DNA from 3 places in the Exiguobacterium sp. PHA03 genome. Region 1 is predicted to be linked to each of the others. Evidence: a T-box and tRNA genes for the amino acid it is inferred to sense, from the RefSeq annotation. Region 1 holds a T-box; the other regions hold tRNA genes.
What was found. The T-box of region 1 lies ahead of Q7C19_RS07925 (valine--tRNA ligase). A T-box ahead of a tRNA ligase gene usually reads a tRNA of that ligase, here a tRNA-Val.

Region 1 (5,681 bases):
TTGCATAAATCGGATTTGATTTATCCGATCTTCGTTGCTGAAGGCGAAGATATCAAACGCGAAGTCAGCTCGATGCCTGGCGTCTTCAACTTATCACTCGATCATCTGACGGCTGAGATCGAAGAAGTCGTCGCACTCGGAATCGAATCCGTCATCTTATTCGGTGTCCCGCACGACCACTTAAAAGACGAGCAAGGATCAGGTGCGTTTCACGATCACGGGATCGTTCAAGAGGCAACACGTCTCGTCAAAAAAGTTGCTCCGCAGCTAACGGTCATTGCCGACACATGCTTATGTGAATATACGTCGACAGGTCACTGTGGAATCGTTGCGGACGGAACGGTCGATAATGATGCGTCATTACCGCTTCACGTCAAAACAGCCATCTCACAAGCTCAGGCGGGTGCCGATGTCATCGCTCCATCATCAATGATGGACGGATTCGTCGCAGCGATTCGTCAAGGGTTGGACGAGAACGGCTTCAGCCATATTCCGGTCATGAGCTATGGCGTTAAATATGCATCTGCTTATTATGGTCCATTCCGTGACGCGGCAAACTCGGCACCAGGAGAAGGCGACCGGAAAGGCTACCAAATGGACCCAGCAAACCGTCGCGAAGCGTTCCGAGAAGCAACAGCGGACGTCGATCAAGGAGCTGACTTCATGATCGTCAAACCTGCGCTTGCGTTCATGGACATCATTCGTGATGTGCGCGAGCGGATTGATCTACCAATCGTTGCGTATAACGTATCGGGTGAGTATGCGATGGTCAAAGCTGCAGCCCTGAACGGCTGGATCGACGAAGAACGAATCGTCCTTGAGACGATGCTTGGCTTTAAACGAGCAGGAGCTGATTTAATTATCACCTATTTCGCAAAAGACATTTGTCGTTACCTGGAGGGGTCGAAATGAGCTTAATTAACCAGAACTCAAAATCAAAAGAAGCGTTCGAGCGGGCACTCCCGCTCATGCCGGGTGGTGTCAACAGTCCAGTGCGTGCTTATAAATCGGTCGGGATGACACCAATTTTCGCAGATCATGCGAAAGGATCAAAGCTCTATGATATCGACGGAAAAGAGTATATCGATTACGTCCTGTCATGGGGACCGATGATTCTCGGTCATGCCGATCCAATCGTCACGTCAGCGATTCAAGAACAAGCGACGCGTGGCTGGAGTTACGGGACACCAACAGAAATCGAATCAGCGATGGCGGAAGTCGTCATCAGTCGTGTACCGTCGGTCGAAGTCGTCCGGATGGTCAATTCGGGTACAGAAGCGACGATGGCTGCCCTTCGTCTCGCGCGCGGCTATACAGGTCGGACAAAAATCTTGAAGTTCGAAGGCTGTTACCACGGTCATGGGGACTCACTCTTGATTAAAGCAGGTTCAGGTGTCGCGACACTTGGACTACCGGATTCACCAGGCGTTCCAGCGCAAATTGCGAGCATGACACTGACGGTTCCTTACAACGATTTGGATGCTGTCCGGATCGCGTTTGAAAAACACGGCGACGATATCGCGGGTGTCATCGTCGAACCGGCTGCTGGGAACATGGGCTTCGTGCCACCAGAACCAGGATTCCTTGAAGGCTTACGGGAAATCACATCAGAAAACGGTGCGTTATTAATTTTTGACGAAGTCATGACTGGTTTCCGTGTCGGATTCCACTGTGCGCAAGGACACTTCGGTGTCACGCCGGATATCACGTGTCTCGGTAAAGTCATCGGCGGCGGAATGCCAGTCGGTGCTTATGGCGGACGTCGTGACATCATGGAACAGATCGCACCACAAGGTCCAATTTATCAAGCAGGTACGTTATCCGGGAACCCACTTGCGATGGCAGCGGGTCTAGCGACACTGACGCAATTGAAACCCGAGCACTATGAAGAGTTCGACTGGAAAGCGAGCCGTCTGTCTGAAGGCTACCTGAATGCTGCGGCGAAATATAACATTCCACTGACGACGAACCGTGCGGGTGCGATGTTTGGTGTCTTCTTCACGGATGAACGTGTCACGAACTTCGAAAAAGCGAAAACATCGAACCTTGAGATGTTCCGTTCGTATTATCAAAAGATGGCGGCGCGTGGTGTCTTCTTACCACCATCACAATTCGAAGGTCTCTTCCTCTCGATTGCCCATACGGACGAAGATATCGAACAGACGATTGAAGCCGTCGAATTGACGTTCAAGGAACTCCAAGTTGAGTTCGATCGTTAAGCAGTTCTTGACGATTGCTTGAACTCTCGGCTAAAATGAATAAAGAAGAAAATGGCAACAGCGATGACGGGAAGAGTAGTCCTGTATTCGTACCGGCGTAGAGAACACATCCTTGGCTGAAAGATGTGACGGACGAACAGGAGGAAGGTCACCCCACGAGCTGGTATCGTGAGTCTTACGAGCGATATCCGTCCTCCACACGTTACGTGGCTCGAGGGCATCCGATGTTGGATGAACTAAGGTGGTACCGCGGAAAAAAGCAACGGCTTTCTTTCGTCCTTAGCATAGGACGAGAGAAGCCGTTTTTATTATGGACAAAAAGGGAGCGATCAAGATGCAGGAATTATCAATGCCAACGAAGTATGATCCGCAGGCAACGGAAGAAAAATGGTACGACTTTTGGGTGAGAGGTGACTATTTCAAAGCCGATCAAGATCCAGAAAAAGAGCCGTACACGATCGTCATTCCACCCCCGAACGTCACAGGTAAATTACACCTTGGTCACGCGTGGGACACGACGTTACAAGACATGCTGACGCGGATGAAACGGATGCAAGGATTTGACGTTCTTTATTTACCAGGAATGGACCATGCCGGTATCGCGACGCAAGCAAAAGTCGAACAAAAACTGCGGGCAGAAGGGAAATCACGTCTTGAAATGGGTCGTGAGAAATTCCTCGAGCAATCTTGGGCATGGAAAGAAGAGTATGCGTCAACGATCCGTGCACAATGGGCAAAACTCGGTCTTGGACTCGATTACTCGCGTGAACGCTTCACGCTCGACGAAGGGTTGTCAGAAGCAGTTCAAGAAGTCTTCGTTAAACTTTACGAAAAAGGCTTGATCTATCGTGGCGAATACATCGTTAACTGGGACCCAGCGACGAAAACAGCGATCTCGGATATCGAAGTCATCTACAAGGATATCGAAGGGGCGTTTTACCACCTCAGCTATCCACTGACGGACGGTTCAGGTCATGTTGAACTAGCGACGACACGTCCTGAGACGATGCTTGGTGATACAGCGATTGCCGTGAACCCGAAGGATGAGCGTTACGCTCACCTCGTCGGAAAAACGATCACGTTACCAATTGTTGGTCGCGAGATTCCGATTGTTGCGGATGAATATGTCGACATGGAGTTCGGTACAGGTGTCGTGAAGATTACACCTGCACACGACCCGAACGACTTCGAAGTCGGTAACCGCCACGAATTACCACGTGTCCTCGTCATGAATGAAGATGGAACGATGAACGAGAATGCAGGTAAATACGAAGGCATGGATCGTTTCGAATGCCGGAAACAAATCGTTGAAGATTTAAAAGCAGAAGGTGTTCTAATCAAAATCGAACCACACTTGCACTCTGTTGGTCACTCGGAACGTTCAGATGCAATCGTCGAGCCGTATCTCTCATTACAATGGTTCGTCAAAATGGAACCACTCGCGCAAAAAGCACTCGAGGAACAACAAGGACCAGACAAGGTCAACTTCGTTCCACAACGCTTTGAAAACACATACGTACGCTGGATGGAAAATATCCGTGACTGGTGTGTTAGCCGTCAACTGTGGTGGGGACACCGGATTCCGGCTTGGTACCATAAAGAAACAGGCGAAGTATACGTTGGCAAGGAAGCACCAGCCGATCTCGAGAACTGGGAGCAAGACAACGATGTTCTCGATACATGGTTCTCTTCAGCCCTTTGGCCGTTCTCAACGATGGGTTGGCCGAATACGGACGCAGCAGATTATCAGAAATACTTCCCGACATCGACACTGGTTACGGGATACGACATCATCGCCTTCTGGGTATCACGGATGATCTTCCAATCGTATGAATTCACGGGACAACGTCCATTCCAAGACGTCTTGATCCACGGATTGATTCGTGATTCGGAAGGACGCAAAATGTCGAAATCCCTCGGAAATGGGATTGATCCGATGGATGTCATCGAGAAATACGGTGCTGATTCACTGCGTTGGTTCTTAACGACTGGATCGACACCAGGCAACGACCTCCGCTTCTACTGGGAAAAGATTGAAGCAACGTGGAACTTCTCGAACAAACTATGGAACGCAAGCCGTTTTGCCTTGATGAACATGGACGATTTAACGTTTGATCAGATTGATTTGACAGGCGAAAAATCACTCGCAGATAAGTGGATCCTGACACGTTTACAGACAACGATTGATGACGTGACACGTCTATCGGATAAATATGAGTTTGGTGAAGCAGGACGTATTCTCTATCACTTCATCTGGGAAGACTTCTGTAACTGGTATATCGAGATGGCGAAGTTGCCGCTCAACGGAGAAGACGAAGCAGCGAAACAAACGACGCGTTCGGTTCTTGCCTATACACTCGACCGGATCATGCGCTTGATGCATCCATTCATGCCGTTCATCACGGAAGAAATCTGGCAACACTTACCGCATGAAGGTGAGACGATCACACGTGCCGCATGGCCGACACGCGAGGCGTCACTCGACTTCCCGGAAGCTGTTCCAGCATTTGAAGCGGTTCAGAACGTCATCCGTTCGGTTCGTAACATCCGCGCGGAAGTGAACGCACCGATGTCGAAACAGATCCAACTGTTCATCTCGACGAATGACGCACGTGTTCAAGACGACTTGTCGTCAAACAGCTCGTACTTGCAAAAGTTCACGAACGCGTCTGAACTCCGGATTGAAGAGCAAATGCCAGCGCCAGAAAAAGCGATGAGTGCGATCGTAACGGGAGCAGAATTGTTCATCCCGCTCGCAGACTTGATCAACATCGAGGAAGAAATCGCGCGCTTGAATAAAGAACTCGTTAAGTATACGAAAGAAGTCGAACGGGTCGAGAAAAAACTCAACAACCCTGGCTTCGTCGGCAAAGCACCAGCACATGTCATTGATGAAGAAAAAGCGAAAGCACTTGATTATACGGAAAAACGTCAAGCTGTCGAAGCACGTATCAACGAACTCTCACACTAATTACAGCAGTGGCTCAAGTCTCCTTGAGCCACTTTTTTTAAAGGAGCGAACAGCATGAGGACGCGAGAAGATGTATTGGATTGGTTATCGAGCTTACTAGCATTCGGCGTCAAACCAGGTCTTGAACGGATGCAGGCGATGTTACTGGAATTACAGATTGACCCGGACGCGATTCCGACGATTCATGTCGCCGGAACGAACGGAAAAGGATCGACGGTCGCGTTCTTGCGTGAGATGGGAATTGCGGAAGAATTGCAAATCGGGACATTCACGTCACCGTACATCATTCAGTTTGAGGAACGAATCATGTTGAATGGGGTACCGATCGCAGAAGACGATCTTGTTACAGCTGCCATCGCGGTTCAAGATGCCATCAGGCACATCGATCCGGCACTCGGTACAGTCACTGAGTTCGAAGCATTGACAGGACTTGCTTTCTATTATTTTGATCAGATCCGTCCGGATTTCGTCATCTATGAGGTCGGTCTCGG
Region 2 (5,681 bases), on a different contig from region 1:
TATCAAACATCTGTTCCATCTCAAATGAGACGTCGCTCGTTTTCTCGAGCGATGTGGCAGCCGGAAGTTCAAGCGATGCCGTTAGTGTCTTTGAGGCTTCGTTCGGAATGAACGTAAAGCCGAGACGTGGAACGATCGCTAGAGAACCGCCGAGAAGAATGAACGATACAATTAAGATCGTCGCCTTATGCGAGAGTGACTTTTCAATCAGCTTGCCATACCACCGTTGAAGAGCACCTTCTTTTTCTTCTGCTGGAACCTTCTTAAAGGCAAATTTCGCAAGAATCGGTACGATCGTGATCGCAACGAGTAGTGAAGCAAGTAATGAGAAAATAATTGTCAAAGCAAACGGTAAGAAGAACTTACCAGTGATTCCACCGACGAATCCGATTGGCAGGAAGACGACGACGGTCGTTAGCGTCGATGACGTGATTGCTTTTAAAATCTCTTTTGTCGATTGTTCGATGATCTCATCCGTCATACCGGATTCGGATTTTCGAACACGCCGGAAGATGTTCTCGATAACGACGATACTATCATCAACGACACGACCGACCGCAACGGCCATCCCGCCAAGTGTCATGATGTTCAGAGAAATATCTTGCCAGTTCAAGAAGATAGCAGCAATGAGTAACGATAAAGGAATCGAGACGATGGCAATAATCGTTGCGCGAATATTTCGTAAGAACAAGAGTACAGCGAGAGAGGCAAAGAGGGCACCAAGTAATCCTTCTTTGACGAGTGTCGCGACGGATTCCTCGATATCCTTCGCTGAATCGATCCCAATCGTATAGTCGACTTGATCGTCATATTTATTAAGGATCTTCGTGACTTCATCTGCGATTTCGACCGTATTGGCATCTTGTTTTTTCGTGATTGCCATCGATAAGGAATCTTTTAAATCGTAACGTGTTTTTTCGCTTTGTTGCGAGACTGCTTCGATTTTTGCAATATCTTCTAGACGAATCGGTTCTGCAGGTTCAGACGCCTGATCTGTAGCTGCTCCACCTGTTGTACTTGGTGGTCCTTGTGTTGCACCTTGTGGTGGACCGCCAGCAGATGAACCACCTGTTTGATCGCTACTAGCTGAACTAGTCGCACCTGCAACGGGTGTCAATTGTAGATTTTTTAGTTTATCTAGATTTTCTAGTTTTTCCTCAACGCGAATCGGTATTTTTGAATCGTTTTCTGATAGCTGACCAGATGGGAACGAGACATACTTTCCGTTGATTTGTTCCTTGATACTTGAGAGCGAGAGTCCTGCTTCTGTTGCTTTCTGATTATCGACGGTGATTTGAACGAGATCATCTTTGTAGCCACCAACGGAAACGCTATTGATTCCTGGAATCTTATTAAGTTCAGGTTCGATATCGTCCTTGAGGATTTTTTCGATGTCTTTACCATCCTTACTAAAGAAAGAGATATTATAGATTGGGAACGATCCAAAGGACAGACGATTTAATTTCGTTGTTGCTTCCTCTGGTAGATTCGCATCTTGGATTGCAGCATCAATCTGTTGTTCGACTTTATCCATATCAGTATCGAACGGGAATTCGATGTTTAAGATACCGATGCTTTCATAAGAAGAGCTTGTCAGCTTAGTAGCTCCTTCGATTCCTTTCAAAGCAGTTTCAAGCTTCGAGACGACTTGTTTATCGACATCGTCGGGCGAAGCACCAGGATATACTGCTTCAACAGAGATTTGAGGAAATTCGATTTCTGGGAACTGATCGACTTTTAATTTCGAGAAAGAATAGACGCCTCCTAAAACTAAAAGAATGGCGATGATGAAAACAGCCACCGAATTCTTTAAACTGAATCGGGTTAAAAAGTTCATATGAACACTCCTTTCGTTTATATGTGCTTATTTACATAGTAGAGGACACTCATAGAACCCGCAACTTTAAAACTGTTTTATTCAAAAAGATCTTTTTGAAAAAAGATAATTTTTTTTGTTAAAAAGGCTTTACACCTTTCGATATGCTGCTATAATAAAAATATACCCAGTAACAACACAGCATGATTCTGTAGCTCAGCTGGGAGAGCGCTACCTTGACAGGGTAGAGGTCGCTGGTTCGAGCCCAGTCAGAATCATACCGAAATCGTTCCTTTTCGAAGGAACGATTTTTTTTGCATTAAAAAAACTATTCCCGAAATCAATCAGGAATAGTTGGAAGGTAGAGATATTATTTTATTGGATTTCGAGATGAAGATCGCCACGCTTCGTCCAGCCTGCGACAGTCGTCAATCGATAGAAGACGAGTGTCAAGACGCCAGGTAAAACGACACCAGTCAAGAAGAAGATAAGGAACGCCTGAGGACCTTGGTTGACGAAGATATTGAGTGGCGCAATCATCGAATTTAAACCGAGTCCAGCGAGTTCATATGGTACTTTCAAAGAGAGAAGAAGCGTCGCTACAGGAGCTGAAATCATCGCTGCGAGAAACGGTGCAACGACAAGACGTGGATTTTTAACGATATTCGGGAATTGTACTTTAGGTGTGACAAAGAAAGAAGCAATCAAACCACCGGGATCCGTCTGACGATATGCCATCAATGTGAAGCCAACGAATTGAGCGGAACAGCCAATGAGTGCAGCGGCACTTGCTACAGGATCAAGCTGCAAAGCGATAGCGAGTGCAGCGGACGAAGCGGGAGACATCAATAAGACACTAAAGATGAGTGCAATGACAAGAGATGTAGCAATAGGAGACGATTCGACTGAAGCGGTGATCATAGCGCTGAATTTTGTAAGGAGTGGTGTCGTTACGGCAGCAGCACCGATACCAGTGATACCACCGGCAAGCACAGCACTCATCGGGATGACCATCATGTCAAATTTTGTTTTTCCAGTCATGCGTTTTCCAACGTATACAGCGACCGCAGCTGCGAGTAATGCACTGATTGGCTGACCGGGGGCAAGAACGAGTCCAGAAGCAGTCGATTGAAGCGCAGCACCACCTATCGTCGCTGCGATCATCGCGCTGAACAGGACAAGTGTGTTTCCTCCGAGCTGAAAGGCGATACCGGCACCGAGTGCAGGAGCAAGCAGTACTTTTGCGACGCCGCCAATCGTCAGTAGCATTTGGATATGTAAAAAATTGCCGAGCGTCTCAATCAGGAGTCCGACACCGAGTGTTACAAGAACGGCATTCGCCATTCCAGCTGATACTTTTACCATTCGATCCATCGCATATTCTTTCAACGTTGTCATCCTCTCTCTATCTATCTCTATTTTTTGCCATGAAAAAAGCCTATCCATTTTTGGGATAGGCGCCACTCATTCTGTGCGGGCGCCTCATTCGATGCATCGAAAGGAGGGCCCAAAAATCATTTCCGTTTCATCACCGGAAAAGTTTTCAGTCCCTCATGCATAGAATAATCAGTCGTCCGGCTTGGTTAAATGGCTGTTGCGTCGGAATCATTCAATCGTGCCCCTCTCTGTGAATTTTTCTAAGCCTAACATGCTTCTGATCAATAATCAATATTTTCTGACAATTTATTTTTTCTCTAAATCTAATAGGAATTCACGCTATCATCGGGAAATCCTAATGTACTAACAATGGAGGCGTTTACATGAAAGTAATGATTTTTGCAGATATTCACGGGAATGCTTCAGCATTGCGTGCCGTGTTGTCCTATCTCGATCAGTCTTCAGACATCGATGCTATATATTGCCTCGGTGATCTCGTCGGTATCGGACCTGAACATAATGAGGTCATCAATTTGTTAAGGCAGCGACCTGATATTCAGACGATTTCAGGAAACCATGATGAATGCGTCCTTGCTTTGATTCATGGGGATGTCTATCCCGCTAGTTACCAACATGCGAAAGAGCATCACCAATGGATTGCAGATTCATTGACGCAGGAGAATCAGAGTTATTTGGAGCGTTTACCGCGTGTATTGAATGTCACCCATCAGGAACAAACGATGTATCTGACACATTATGCCTATGCCGATCAGACGAAAAAAATCGGTGAGGAGCCCTTAAAGCCAGCAGTGGATGGAACGAAAGAAAACTTACCCGTCCTTTTTTCCGGAAATGAGGCGCGAATCATTGGCTTTGGTCACCACCATCCAGCACAACAAGTTGAGACGGATCAAACGCTGTACATCAACCCTGGAGCGATCGGGTGTCAGGAAACAGCTCTTGCCCCAGTAGCAATCCTCACTTTAGAAAAAGGACAAGTTCGTTCGGAAATCCTGACGATTCCTTACGATGACCGCCCATTTCTAAATGTACTCAATACAACAGAAATGCCGGAACGTGAATTGATGCGACGTCTCTTCTTCGGAAATAGATCATGAAAAAAACCTTCATGAATAGATCATGAAGGAAGTCGATCATGCAGACAGTTTCGTCATGATTGAGACGAGGCAGACGATAATCAGTAACAGGATACCGATATTTCGTTTCAACGAGTGGCGTGACCAGTAGAAGAATAGTGCAAGTACAGGGGCCACGAAAAAGGCAAGAACAAGACTGATCAGTGTTGCAAGAAATAAAACAAATATCCAGAGCTTGCTCGTTGTCCGGTAAACCTGCCACATGTCGTAAAGCGACATAAGTGTATAAGCGAGTAATACAAAGATGATTCCGGTCGATAAACTCAAAACGATCATCACTCCATTCCTTTTTTAGTATAAGGGAAGGAGCAAAGATGACTATATGTCTTGCAGGAAAAAACGTGACGAATCGATGAACGTATAGACTGACCTAGCACTATGAGACACATATAAAACACCTTGATTAGGCTGCCAGTACACCGTATCTTTTCGGTGTCAGGTAGCCTAATTTTTCTTGGATTCGTTCTTCGTTATAGTAGTTTAAGTAATTAATAACGCGTTCAGAGACCTCATGGTCTCTTAGCGAGTTAAATTTGACGTACTGGAACTCCTCGGACTTTAAATTAGAGTGGAACGATTCAATAACTGCGTTGTCCCAACAGTTTCCTCTACGAGACATGCTACTTATTAGGTGATTGCTCTTAACGAATTCTTGAAAGGCATATGACGTATAGACACTGCCTTGGTCCGAATGAAGGATGACCCCTTCGGGATAGTTTCGGTTCTCAAGCGCTATCTTCAACGTATCGATCACAAGAGGCATTTGTTGATGCTCGTATAACTTGTAGGCGATGATTTCGTTATTGAATAAGTCCATGATAGTTGAAAGATATTTCGTCGTGCTGCCGTATTGGATATAGGTGATATCCGTCACCCACTTCTGATTCGGTTTACTTGCTGTGAAGTCGCGCTTGATGAGATCCGGTGCCGTTACGATGCGCTCACCTTGAGACTTCCATCTTCGTTTCAGCTTGATCCGGCATTGGAGATGGTGTTTTTGCATGATTTTCTGTACGGTATTCCGATTGGCTTTCAACTGATAAATTTGCTGTAATAATGCCTTTATTTTTCGATGTCCGTTCCGATACTTCGTCTGCTTACTTAGTCCAATGATGCTTTTTCGAGCACCGAGGGTGCTTTCACAGATTCCTTAATCCAACGGTAATAGTTTGCTCTCGGTACATTCAAAACGCTAAGAATAGCGGTGATTGTATACTTCCCCGAAGAAACTCTACAATTTTTATGACTACTTCTTTCTCAACTCTCTTTCGATCTCCATGTACTTTTTTAAGATTTCGTTTTCCATCTTCAATTTCGTTTTCCATCTTCAG
Region 3 (5,681 bases), on a different contig from region 1:
GCGGTGCAACCGTCTCGATCGCCCGCTGATACGGACTACTATAGAATCTGTCGATTGGAATTTCTTGAAACGTTTCAAGTAAACGTCTTGCATCTGTCTGTCCTTTATCGGAAAGTGGACGTCTCCGTTCATCCGGTGAGTATGTCGAATGTGCGTGCCGTACGAAATAGAGTGTCGTCATGTTTGAATCTCCTTCTTACTAGTGTATCCAGCGGTATCCGATTCCGCGAACCGTTTCCAGATGCTGTTCGATTGGAAAACCGCAAACACGTAGTTTTTCTCTTAAATGTCTGATATGCGAGTCGATTGTCCGCTCGTCTACAGACGCTTCCGCTCCCCATAACATCGTCGTCAGCTGATCCCGTGTCCAAACACGTCGTGGAGAATCCAAAAATACACCTAACAACTCAAATTCCGTTTTCGTTAACGAAATCTTTTGTTGGAGGTAACTACAACGATAGCTTTCCCGGTCATAGGATAGACCATCATACTGTTGCTGTAATAAAACTTCCATTCGCCCGATCAGTTCCCCTTCTTGAATCGGTTTTGATATGTAATCATTCGCTCCTACTTCTCGTGTCCGAATGATGTCTTCCCGTTGATTCCGAGCCGTAACCATCAAGATCGGGATGTTAGAGTGTTCTCGAATGAGACGACAACATGTCCAGCCATCCATATCCGGCATCATGACATCTAGTAAAATCAGGTCGAATACGTGCTGACGGCAGAGATCAAGAGCTTGTTGCGCAGAATCCACAAGCTGACACGTATATCCATACGGCTGAATATACAGTTTGAGCAGTTCAAGCATTCTTGGTTCATCATCTACGATCAATACATGCGGCATTTTATTTCTCCTTCCACTGCAGTGTCACTTGTGTTCCATGTCCAAGTTGACTCTTGATGTTCAATTCTGCTCCATGTGTTTGAGCAATTGCTTCAACGATGGAGAGTCCGATTCCAGTTCCTCCATGTTTTCGAGAACGAGATGCTTCCGTTCGGTAGAGCCGTTTCGTTACATGAGGTAAAGATTCTGCAGCGATCCCTTCTCCTGTATCTTCGATTTGAATGAAAGCCCCTAATGCGTTGACACCATAACGAACGATAATTTTTCCCGACGTCGTATGTCGCCGTGCATTTTCAATGATATTCACGATCATCTGACGGAGCTGCTGAGCGTCACCCATCACTTCTAATCGCTCACCTTCTATCTCGAACGAAACATTTTCTTGTTCGATGTCTGGACGCATCAATCGTATCACTTGATGAATCAAGTCTTCGACATCGACAGGTTTTCGCTCCATCATAAAAGCATTGGCGTCAATTCGTGCTAACCAAAACAATTGCTCAATCCATTCATTCATTTGCTGACTTTCTTCTCGAATGATCGTAATGTAGCGTTGTTGCTCATCCGGCGTCAACGTTTGGCGTTCGAGAATATCCGCGTATCCCTTTATATATGTCAATGGTGTTCGTAGTTCATGAGATACGGTTGCTAAAAATTCGGATCGTTCCCGATTCAAAAAATCGAGATCTTGTTTTAATTGCTGAATCGAACGCGCCAATTGTCCCAGTTCATCTTTTCGATCAATCGGCAACTCTCCACCTTCCCCATCCAATAGACGCGCTGTCGCTTTTTCCATCTGAATCAACGGACGAGAAATGAGTCGGGTCGTCCAAATGCTTGCAGCACCTGCTAATAAAAGCGCTAGCAGACCCACTTGGAAAAACTGCTGTTTCAACGGATCAAGTACGTGATCTACGATTGCTTTAGAAGCGAACATGAATACATGACCACGATGTTCCCCGTTAATGGTGATGGGACTGTCCGTCATTAAAAAGTCACGCATCGTCACGATTTTTCCTTGTTGACGGTAATCAAAATCCGTATGCTCTAACATGCTCTTCATCTCATTCGACAAAGGTCGTGACGCTTCAAGTTGTTTTCCATCTGCATCAGTGATCACCACAGTAAACGATGAATCTGCTTCCATCATGCTGACATGGCGCATCGTCGTTTGGTCATAGGAATCGACAAGGACATCACGGTGTGTATTTCCTCGGTTCAGTAAACCGTCTACTACTTCCTGCGTTCGTGTTTGAGACAACTGATAATACAATGTCCCGAACAACACACTGCCACAAATTAAAAATGCCGAAAGCACGATTCCTCCAACTGAGTATGAAATACGACGCATGACGATTCCTCCTTTTTCTCTCCACTTTTAGTATAGCTAAAAAAAACGCGATCGATGCAGACAAACGAAACTGTCACCTCATCTGCACACGATTTGCACATACGCTGGGTATAGTAAAGAAGACTAATGACTTCAGGAGGGTTTTAATATGAAAAAATCATTGACGTTAACTGTACTTGCTCTTAGTTCTACGATTTGGCTCGGTGCATGTGGATCCGCCAATAACGATGGAAGTAATAGTGACTCACACGACATGTCACATGGAGATATGATGCATTCGAGTGACGGAAAGGTACCGTCTGGTTTAAAGAAAGCTAGTGATCCGACTTATCCGAGAGGCAGTAATGTCACTTTGACGACGAATCATATGGACGGAATGAACGGAGCAAAAGCAACGATTGCCGGTGCTTATGATACTGTCGTCTATGCGATCAGTTATAAACCGACTACTGGTGGAAAGATGGTGAAAAATCACAAATGGGTCATTCAGGAAGAACTTGATCCAGTTCCAACTAAGCCACTGCAAGTTGGTGATGAAACGACTGTCAAGGCAGATCATATGAAAGGTATGGATGGAGCTAAAGCGACGATTGATGAAGTAAAAGAAACGACTGTCTACATGGTGAACTATGAACCAACGGACGGTGGAGAGATGGTGAAAAATCATAAATGGGTCACCGAGGATGAGATAAAGAAATAATAAAAAAACCCGCTTTTCCTATAAAGGAGAAGCGGGCTTTCGGTATGATTCTGACTGGGCTCGAACCAGCGACCTCTACCCTGTCAAGGTAGCGCTCTCCCAGCTGAGCTACAGAATCATGTTTGCAGTACGTAATGTACTTGCTAGGACATGTATTAATATATCAAGAAACTAAAAGGCTGACAAGTCTTTTTCCGAAAAAAAATAAAAAAATTAAAATGGAGGAATTGCCCCCCGCTTCCTCCATTTTGAATGACTTACAGGAAGGTTGATACTCGATCGATCGGTAAACGGAGTGCTGGACGTTTTTTTGCATTTTCGACCGCTTTACCGACAGCAATTAACATGACCGGTACATACCGTGATTCGGTAATAAACGTTTCCGTAAAACGTTGATGATCAAATCCACCCATTGCGAGTGTTGATAATCCACGCGCTTCTGCCGCAAGCATCAATTGCATCGCAGCAAGACTCGCATTCGACATTGCCGCGTCGCGACCATACGCTTCACTTTGATAAGCGCCTTCTACTTGTTCTTTGATCGAATCGAACAATTCTTCTGTCATACCACCCGCTTCTACTGCCGGACCATAAACCGGATTGTAGTTTCGATTGGCTTGAACATCCCCTAGAATCGCAATGATTGCTGAAGCCGAAGTGATAGCCGGCTGATTGTATGCGATCGGTGCAAGCTGTTGCTTCGCTTCTTCTGAATGGAAGACCGTGAAATGCCAGTGTTGCAAATTCCAAGCACTCGGCGCCGCTGTCGTCCATTCTAATAGTTCTTCCACTTCCTGTTTTGAAAGTTTGAACGTTTCGTCGTAATGACGAACGGAACGTCTTTCTGTTAAGACATGCATTGTATCAAGTGTTGCCTGTGTCATGTGTAAATCCCCCTTATTATTATCAGATTACTTAGATATCGTAGCATGTCTCTTTTTTATTGTCCTCTATCAATACTTCAAACGAATTTACTGTTATAAAACAATAGTTGACATTAAACTTCTGTACTAATACAATAAAAACAAGAAAAAGACCATTGCGTTTATTTTGAAGGAGGAAAAAACACATGGAACAACCCCTTTACCAAGAAGCATCTGCTGCATTCTATCGTGAGCTTCCCGTCAAGACGTGTGCCCATTGCGGAAAAGAGATGGATGAACAATGTGAATCCTATCAAACGGAATGCGATGAGTGTGCTGTAACAGAACACTAATAACACATGAAACAATCACTTATTCAGTGGTTGTTTTTTTATTTCTTACAAACTTCTTCTAAATAAATCGATATTTTTTAGAAAAATCGATTTTTCGTCATCTTTTTGTCATCTGTTTGTTACAAAAGAAACAGTCAGAATGTTACATTATCTGTATATGATATTTTTGACAAAAGGAGCGACAGACAACGATGGATCCATTTACCTCAAGCCACGCTAGCGAACTCGGTCCACGACCGCGGACAAAAAAAAGAAAGTTTTTCCCTCGGTTCTTCTTACTTCTCACACTTGTCTTTCTCGGAGTTGGGGGATATGTCGCTTATCGATACGTATTTACTCCTGAACAACAATCCATTACGACAGGTAAATCCATTACTGAAGTCCCTGTCGTCAATATGGAAAAAGCACGCGTGGAAAAATGGAATGGTGTGACGAAAAAAGTCGCTTATTTAACATTCGAGGATGGTCCATCCGCATTAACACCGGACTTACTTCGAACATTGGATCAACTTCAGACTCGTGCCACTTTCTTTTATCTCGGAACACAAATAGATGCTTTTCCGCAAGAAGTTAAAGCTGCTGCGAAAGCCGGACATTACATCGGCTTACACGGGGAAACACACGATTACGATACATTGTACAAAAAAGGAAAGTATGTCTCAGAGATGCAAAGTGTTCAGAAGAAAATCCATGAGTTGACGAAGCTAACACCACATTTGACACGACCACCTTATGGCTCTGATCCAGGCATCACGAAAAAAATGGCATCTGCCATTCACGCTGCAGACTTCCGAGTATGGGACTGGTCGATCGATTCAATGGACTGGTATTACAAAGATAGTGCAAAAGAAGTGGCTAATACGGTCATTCGGCGAGCAGAGCGTCCATTTGAAATCATTCTCTTGCATGAACAACCACAAGCTATCAAGGCCCTTCCGGCCATTGTTGCCGGACTTCAAAAAAAGGGCTATCAGTTCGCGATTTATGATGAAGATTTCCATATTCCGTACAACTTCGTGCAATACTCGAATTTATAAGGAGTTACTATCTAGATGAAAAAATCATTCGTAGCAGTACTATTCCTGTCGAGCTTCGGACTCGCTGCCTGCTCCAACGATTCACCAGCCTCTCTTCATGAACAGCTAGAGCAACAAGTCAAAGGTGAAGAAAAGGCATTCATGCTAGCTGATCAACGTGCTCGTAAGGACGAAATTTCAGTTAATACGTACCAAGCCGTTCTTGATGCAGGTGCTGAAGAAATCAAACGCTCTCAAAATGAACGGGAGGAACTAGAAGCCTTAAATGATGAACGGCTTGCTTTATTGAAACAAGAAGAAACGTTACGTAAGGAAACGTACGCTGAACTTGATCTTGAAGAATTGAAGGATGCTGTAAACAAACTTGATGGTAAAGCAAAAACGGAAGGAACTGCCTTAGTGGCAATCATCAAGGAACGCCAGCAGACGTTTCAAACGTTCTCGAAAACGTATCGACAAGCGATGGACGCTGAAAAGAAAGTGCTTTCACGCTTGACTAAAAAACCGGATTTCGTTAAGATTGATGAGTC

Region 2: it has a tRNA-Val gene. The T-box ahead of Q7C19_RS07925 (valine--tRNA ligase) is inferred to sense a tRNA for this amino acid. The anticodon was not compared.
Region 3: it has a tRNA-Val gene. The T-box ahead of Q7C19_RS07925 (valine--tRNA ligase) is inferred to sense a tRNA for this amino acid. The anticodon was not compared.

The regions. Positions count from the first base shown of each region.
Region 1 covers NZ_JAUTYQ010000001.1:1,487,337-1,493,017, reverse strand. The annotation lists gene hemB (porphobilinogen synthase) at 1-912, shown strand, start outside; gene hemL (glutamate-1-semialdehyde 2,1-aminomutase) at 909-2,219, shown strand; T-box leader at 2,274-2,503, shown strand; gene Q7C19_RS07925 (valine--tRNA ligase) at 2,554-5,190, shown strand; gene Q7C19_RS07920 (bifunctional folylpolyglutamate synthase/dihydrofolate synthase) at 5,245-5,681, shown strand, end outside.
Region 2 covers NZ_JAUTYQ010000004.1:134,379-140,059, reverse strand. The annotation lists gene Q7C19_RS14520 (efflux RND transporter permease subunit) at 1-1,837, opposite strand, end outside; tRNA gene Q7C19_RS14515 (tRNA-Val) at 2,022-2,094, shown strand; gene Q7C19_RS14510 (PTS sugar transporter subunit IIC) at 2,192-3,214, opposite strand; gene Q7C19_RS14505 (metallophosphoesterase family protein) at 3,577-4,311, shown strand; gene Q7C19_RS14500 (hypothetical protein) at 4,348-4,629, opposite strand; partial or broken gene Q7C19_RS14495 (IS3 family transposase) at 4,754-5,681, opposite strand, start outside.
Region 3 covers NZ_JAUTYQ010000004.1:145,101-150,781, forward strand. The annotation lists gene Q7C19_RS14540 (histidine phosphatase family protein) at 1-181, opposite strand, end outside; gene Q7C19_RS14545 (response regulator transcription factor) at 200-847, opposite strand; gene Q7C19_RS14550 (HAMP domain-containing sensor histidine kinase) at 849-2,198, opposite strand; gene Q7C19_RS14555 (YdhK family protein) at 2,347-2,898, shown strand; tRNA gene Q7C19_RS14560 (tRNA-Val) at 2,944-3,016, opposite strand; gene Q7C19_RS14565 (nitroreductase family protein) at 3,156-3,782, opposite strand; gene yhfH (protein YhfH) at 3,968-4,114, shown strand; gene Q7C19_RS14575 (polysaccharide deacetylase family protein) at 4,306-5,151, shown strand; gene Q7C19_RS14580 (YkyA family protein) at 5,167-5,681, shown strand, end outside.